One region of the Caproiciproducens sp. LBM24188 genome, then DNA from elsewhere that is predicted to be linked to it. Evidence: riboswitches for the same ligand, from Rfam matches in the RefSeq annotation. Region 1 holds a riboswitch; the other holds the start of a gene.
What was found. Region 1 has a riboswitch for thiamine pyrophosphate ahead of thiD (bifunctional hydroxymethylpyrimidine kinase/phosphomethylpyrimidine kinase). Riboswitches for the same ligand answer to the same signal wherever they lie in the genome.
Positions count from the first base shown of each region.

Region 2: another riboswitch for thiamine pyrophosphate. It lies ahead of thiT (energy-coupled thiamine transporter ThiT); the one in region 1 lies ahead of thiD (bifunctional hydroxymethylpyrimidine kinase/phosphomethylpyrimidine kinase).

Region 1 covers NZ_CP196862.1:2,785,907-2,789,461, reverse strand. Annotated here, with positions in the region: gene ACSVDI_RS13100 (tetratricopeptide repeat-containing glycosyltransferase) at 1-66, opposite strand, end outside; gene ACSVDI_RS13095 (exosporium glycoprotein BclB-related protein) at 149-1,003, opposite strand; TPP riboswitch at 1,191-1,289, shown strand; TPP riboswitch at 1,345-1,443, shown strand; TPP riboswitch at 1,499-1,597, shown strand; gene thiD (bifunctional hydroxymethylpyrimidine kinase/phosphomethylpyrimidine kinase) at 1,656-2,474, shown strand; gene thiC (phosphomethylpyrimidine synthase ThiC) at 2,467-3,555, shown strand, end outside.
Region 2 covers NZ_CP196862.1:389,602-393,156, reverse strand. Annotated here, with positions in the region: gene ACSVDI_RS01800 (hypothetical protein) at 1-83, shown strand, start outside; gene ACSVDI_RS01795 (thioesterase family protein) at 157-564, shown strand; gene ACSVDI_RS01790 (HAD hydrolase-like protein) at 561-1,208, shown strand; TPP riboswitch at 1,440-1,550, shown strand; gene thiT (energy-coupled thiamine transporter ThiT) at 1,738-2,307, shown strand; gene ACSVDI_RS01780 (TVP38/TMEM64 family protein) at 2,534-3,253, shown strand; gene ilvB (biosynthetic-type acetolactate synthase large subunit) at 3,555-3,555, shown strand, end outside.

The DNA.
Region 1 (3,555 bases):
CCATCGGTCCACAAAGGCTTCCTCGTTTTTACAAATGGCATAAACACATACTTTATATTTGTTCAAGCTAGCACCCGCTTATAAAAATAATTTTGAAAGGCGGGTGCTGTCTGTTGTATGACAACATCCGCCTGCAGAATTAAGACAATTATACGATGGTAATACCCGCGCTTGCATAGCCTGTGACGGTATTAATTAGGGATGAACCGGTAGCCGAGGCAGAGAAGACCATGAGCAGGCGGGTTTGCGCCGTAACCGGAATTGCCAGACCAGTCGTGATTCCATTGACAGAGGTTCCAACACTAACGTTCCCTGACAACGCGGGTAATGTGACCAGAACACCTGGAATGGGTACGAATACGTTGTCTGGAGTGGCCGAACCGTAAAGCTGAGCGGTCAGTGTAATGGAGGAGCCGGTTAAAGAGAGTGCTTCTGTCACACTGTAAAAAGCCGAGATGGATGTTATGATGCCATCACGTGGGACAGAGAATGCGAAATTCAGCAGCTGGCCGCTTGCACCGGTTAGGTCGATGGTTCCACTAAGGGCGGTAAGACCGGTTGCAGAATTGCCGAAGCCAATGAGTGCCGGCAGGCCAACCAGGCCAAGAGCCAGGGTTGTGGGTGCAACTGTACTGCCTGATGCAAAGGGGATGATGCTTCCGGAGCCGGTTGGTCCGGTGGGACCGGTGGCGCCTGTGGGTCCTGTTGGTCCGGTGGGACCGGTCGTGCCCGTAGGTCCTGTCGGCCCGGTGGGACCGGTGGCGCCTGTGGGTCCTGTCGGCCCGGTGGGACCGGTAGCGCCCGTGGGTCCTGTCGGCCCGGTGGGACCGGTGGCGCCTGTGGGTCCTGTCGGCCCGGTGGGACCGGTAGCGCCCGTGGGTCCTGTCGGCCCAGTGGGACCGGTGGCGCCTGTGGGTCCTGTCGGCCCGGTGGGACCGGTAGCACCCGTGGGTCCCGTAGGCCCGGTAGGTCCGGTGGCGCCTTTTATAATAGGAAACTGCATAGTAGGCCGATAAAAGGTCTGCAGGTAAGGGATGAGCTTTCCATTACACGTTTGGCCCTTTTATGTCTTTCGGGCCAGCATGGTTCTATTTTACCGGATGAACCGGTCCAGGACATATGGTATTGTTCAAAAAAACGGTTTTCGATATTGACAGAATGTTAATTAAATGATACGGTATTTCTAATGAAATAATTTGCGGGGGAACTCTTGTGAGTTGAGAAGGTAAAACCTGACCCTTAGAACCTGTCAGTTAACACTGGCGTAGGGAAGCAATCCATTATCACAAATCGTGAGGAAGTGCTTTCTTTATCCGAAGAAAGCACTTTTTTGTTATGAAACTGAATATGTTGCGGGGGAACTCTTGTGAGTTGAGAAGGTAAAACCTGACCCTTAGAACCTGTCAGTTAATACTGGCGTAGGGAAGCAATCCATTATCACAAATCGTGAGGAAGTGCTTTCTTTATCCAAAGAAAGCACTTTTTTGTTATGAAACTGAATATGTTGCGGGGGGACTCATATGAGTTGAGAAGGTAAAACCTGACCCTTAGAACCTGTCAGCTAACACTGGTGTAGGGAAGCAAAACTAGAGGAAAAAGATGCTTGCCGGGTTCAGCGAGCGTCTTTTTTGTTATTTGGAAGAAAGGTGAGAAACATGAAAAAAGTGTTATCCATTGCCGGGTCCGATTGCAGCGGCGGGGCGGGCATTCAGGCCGACCTAAAAGCCTTTGCCGCACACGGAGTCTACGGTATGAGCGTGATTGTTTCTGTGGTCGCGGAAAATACATTCCGTGTGATTGACGTGCAGGACATTGCGCCTGAATTAATTGAAAAACAAATTGATGCCGTTTTTGAGGACATTGGAACAGATGCCGTTAAAATCGGTATGTTGTCGCAATCCACCTGCATGCTGGCAGTTGCGCGTAAGCTCAAGGAATACAAACCCAAAAATGTTGTAATCGACCCGGTTATGGTGGCAAAAAACGGCTGCCCCCTGATGCAGCCTGATGCCATGGATACTTTAATCCGGGAGATTCTTCCGCTTGCCGACCTGCTTACTCCGAACATACCGGAAGCGGAAAAGATAGCTGGAATATCCATCCACTCAACTGCCGATATGGAACACGCTGCAAGGAAGATTACCGAGCTGGGAGCCAAAAATGTGCTGGTGAAGGGCGGCCATGCGGTAGGAGATGCTGTGGATATTCTCTTTGACGGAGCAAAGTTTTACCGTTTCAGCGCGGAGCGAATTGATACCAAAAACACGCATGGTACAGGATGTACCTATTCCTCTGCAATCGCTTCCAACCTTGCTTTGGGCTTTGATTTGGAGGAAGCGGTCCGAAGAGCGAAGAACTATGTTACCACGGCAATTCGGCATTCACTGCCCCTAGGGAAAGGCTGCGGCCCAACCAACCATTTTTATGACCTTTATCGAAATGGATTACCAAAGGAGGTTCTGCAAAATGAATGATATGACACAGATGGAGGCTGCCCGGAGCGGCATCGTAACCAAAGAATTGGCCCAGGTTGCCAAGGAGGAAGAACTGGCAGAGCCTGAACTGATGGCGCTTGTGGCGTCAGGCCAGGTTGCCATCCCGGCAAATACCCGCCACAAATCGCTGCATCCTTATGGAATCGGCGGCGGACTGCGGACAAAAATCAATGTTAACCTGGGTGTTTCCGGCGATTGTATCGACTACCATTCCGAGATGGAAAAGGTCCGGTTGGCGGAAAAGTTCGGCGCAGAAGCAATTATGGATTTGAGTAACTACGGGAAGACACGGGAGTTCCGCCAGAAGCTCATTGAAACCTCCCCGGCCATGATTGGCACCGTTCCGGTATATGACGCGATCGGATATCTGGAAAAAGATTTAAAAGAGATTACCGCACAGGATTTTTTGCAGGTGGTGCGTTCCCACGCCGAAGAAGGCGTAGATTTTATGACGATTCATGCCGGCCTTAACCGCAGAGCGGTGGAGGTTTTCCTGCGGGAAAAGCGGCAGATGAATATTGTGTCGCGCGGTGGTTCCCTGTTATTTGCGTGGATGAAAATGACGGGCAACGAAAATCCCTTTTATGAACATTATGACGAGTTGCTTGATATTCTGCGGGAATACGATGTGACCATCAGCCTGGGGGATGCGCTTCGCCCGGGCAGCATTGCGGATTCCACGGATGCTTCGCAGATCGCCGAGCTTATGGAAATCGGGAATTTGACAAAACGGGCTTGGGAACGGGGCGTGCAGGTACTGGTGGAAGGTCCAGGCCACATGGCGATGGATGAAATTGCAGCGAACATGAAGCTGGAAAAAAAGCTGTGCCATAATGCGCCGTTTTATGTGCTGGGACCGCTTGTTACGGACATTGCGCCCGGTTACGACCATATTACGGCCGCCATTGGCGGGGCCATCGCGGCGGCCCACGGTGCGGACTTTCTCTGCTATGTAACACCGGCTGAACATTTACGGCTGCCGAATTTGGAGGACGTCAAGGAAGGAATTATTGCCTCCAAAATTGCGGCGCACGCGGCGGATATTGCGAAAGGGGTGAAA
Region 2 (3,555 bases), 600 kb from region 1:
GCTGGGCGGCGCGCAGCGCCTTCCCGCCTTCGGCGGCCGCAATTTCTTTGGGCTTTCGTGGAGCACACCGCACCGTTTATTAATTTTAACCGCTTTTACCATTTCAACAGTTAGAACAGCAAGAATTATTATATCATGTGTAAGGAGGAAATGACAATGAAAGAAATAAAATCCGCAAAGCTGACCCGCGAATACACCGTTACAGAAGACATGTTAGCGGTAAACGTGGGCAGCGGCAGCCTGCGCGTGCTTGCCACCCCGACCGTCGCGGCCTTGTTTGAAGGAGCTGCCGCGGCGCTTGCGCAGGAAGGGTTAGAAGATATTTACACCACGGTTGGTTCCAAAATCACAGTGGAACATCTGAACCCCACGCCGCTCGGGGCAACGGTGACGGTGACCGCCGAACTGACGGAAAACGAGGGACGTTTTTTCCGCTTTGCACTGGAGGCATATGATGAAGCCGGGCTGATTGCAAAGGGCACGCACGAACGCGTCAGCGTGAAAAAGGAAAGCTTCCTGAACAAGGCCGAATCCAGAAAAGCAAACCAGGTGGAATCCAAATGAGCTATTCGCTGATTTTATTTGATTTGGACGGAACCTTAACAAATTCTGAGCCGGGCATTACCGGCTGCGCCGCGCTGGCACTGAAAAAAATGGGATTTCCCGTACCGCCGCAGGAAACCCTGCGTAAATTCATTGGCCCGCCGCTGTGGTCCAGTTTCGTCAATTACTGCGGCCTGACGGAAGAACAAGCCGAACAGGCGGTACTCCTTTACCGGGAAACGTACAATGTAACCGGGGCATTTCAGAACGCGCCCTACCCCGGGATTCCAGAGCTGCTGGAAGAACTGAAGCAAAAGAAAATCTCCCTGGCAGTCGCCACATCCAAGCCGGAAAACATTGCCCTTCCCGTGCTGGATTATTTTCATTTGACCCCTTACTTTGACTTTATTTCCGCCCCGGATGAAAACGAGCACAGCAGCAACAAAGATGAGCTGATCCGGTCTGCGCTGAATGCCCGCCACGTTCCCGCTGAACAGGCCGTAATGGTGGGCGACACTCGCTTTGACGCCGCCGGTGCGCGCGAAGCCGGCACCCAGTTCATCGGCGTTCTGTACGGTTTTGGCACGCAGGAAGAAATGGAGCACGAGGGTGCGTCCGTTTTTGCAAAGGATATTCCCACTTTGAAAGCACTTCTGCTTCAGTAGCAGCGGGGCAGCAGTACAAAGCAGCGAAACTCCCGGTTTGAACTGCTTTCCGCTTTCAAACAACCGAACCCGGCTGTTCCTCCCAGTAGGGAATTGACAAACCGAATTCCCTATTGTATGATAGGAACGAACTGAATAATACGAGTTCCGTAAGAGGCAGAACGAGAGGTATTGTTGAAAGACGGCATTGGTTCCGTTTGTTCTTAATTTCATTCGACGCTTCCCATCGGAACAAGTATAAAGGGGTGCTGAGTATACTCGGCTGAGATGAAGCGGATGGACGCTTCGAACCCTCGACCTGATCTGGATAATGCCAGCGTAGGAAAGAAACGGTATTTTTGACGCTCTGTGCATTCACAGAGCGTTTTTTGCATTTATGCAGCAATGCTTTTACACTCCATCCAAACGCTTCCATTCCTTCGGTTTGACCGTCGGAACCAATCGCCGGCGGGGAAACCGAACGAAGGGCTGGATTCTTGAATAGGTTTCAGGGATTATTCGGTTCAAATCATGTTTTGGAGGAACACACATGAAAAAGAACACGACTTTGACCCTTGTGGAATGCGCGCTGATGATCGCCATGTCCACCGTATTAAGCATGATTAAGCTCTTCGAACTGCCGCAGGGCGGCTCCATTACCTGTGCCAGCATGGTGCCGTTGGTGCTGGTTTCGTACCGGCACGGCCTGAAATGGGGCATTGCCACTGCGTTCACGCACAGTCTGCTGCAAATGGTGCTTCGGTTCGACGCACCCCCGGCCAACACCATCGCGGCGTTTATCGCCGTCGTTCTTCTGGACTACGTGCTGGCGTTTACGGTCCTCGGCACGGCGTCGTTCTTCGGCAAACCGTTCAAAGCCCGCACCGTCAGTGTGGCGGTGGGCTCTGTGGTCGTCTGCGCGCTGCGCTTTGTGTGCAGCTTCCTTTCCGGTATTCTCATTTGGGCCAGCTACGCGCCGGAAGGAACGCCGGTTTGGCTCTACTCCCTTACTTACAACGGCAGCTATATGCTGGTAGAAACCATCATTACCGCTGTGGTGTCCGTCATCCTGGTTCAGGTGCTGGACCGCATGGAACACAGAAGCCCCAAAAAAGCATAAACAGAGAACCCTTCCCGGCGCCGGCTGCCCTTGAGCAGCCGGCGCTGTTTCTTTTTTCGCGGAAAAACCGGCGGCGAAAACCGAGTGACAAAGGCATTCTTTTCTCATAATCCGGCAAGGATGCAGAATACAATGCAGAAGAACCCGCTTTTCCATTCCATCCGGGATGCATTCTGATGCACACCCGGGAATCAAGGTGATGACCCTGAATAAAGGATTTCAGAGATTGATCCGAAAACACACCTTCCCCGTACGGGCAACCTTTCCGCGTGCAAAGAACCAGCCGCCTCCCCTGCGCGACCGTATTTTGGGCACGGCTATTCTGGCGGCGGGCCTGGCTTTGTTCCTGTGGCTGACCGTTCTGCTCTGCCGACCGATTTTAATGCTGATTACAAATTCTGAAGAACTGGCCCGGTTTATCCGCAGCCAGGGCGCTTTGGGAAAAATTTCGTTTCTGGGCATGGAAATTCTGCAGGGGTTTCTCCCCATCCCGCTGGAACTGACCGCCGCGGCGGGCGGCTACGCGTTCGGGCGGGCACAGGGCTTTTTTCTGACGATCTGCTCCGTCCTGATATCAACCACGGTGATTTTTTATTTTACCAAAATCTGCGGCAGAAAGCTTTTAAATCTGTTCTTTTCCTCCGCCCAACAGGAAAAGGTGCTGTTTTTTCTCGGCGAAAAGAAACGCGATGCGCTGTTGTGGCTGCTGTTCCTGATTCCTGGCACACCGAAACGCCTGTTTTTATTTTCTGCTGGCCTGCTGCCCCAAAACTTCAGCCGTTTTCTGCTGATTACTACACTGGCCCGCGTTCCCTCCCTCTGGGCATCCTCGGTCGGGGGCCATGCGCTGGAAAGCGGCAATTACGGTCAGGCCGCCGCACTCTTTCTGCTTTTGGGCGGAGCCAGCGCGGGCGGTCTGCTGCTCTATAAGGCGCTCACAAAGTAACTGTGGCGCACCGTACTTCGGCCCAGAATTGCAGCCAAATGGCTTTCTCTCCGGCCATTTCCAAAACAATTTCCTGCGCTTCTTAATTTTATCACTTTAAAGGTGAAAAATCGTTGACGGGCAATGTGAAAAATCTTATAATAAATAATAATTAGTAATATTAAGCAATTCTGGATTTCGTCGTTCAGACGGTAATACATCGCCATAACACCGAACACAGCGGCGTATTCTTTAAAAAAGAAGTCCGAAATCAACGGCGATTTCGGATTGGATCGTGTCATGTTGGAACGGAGGTGCCGAAT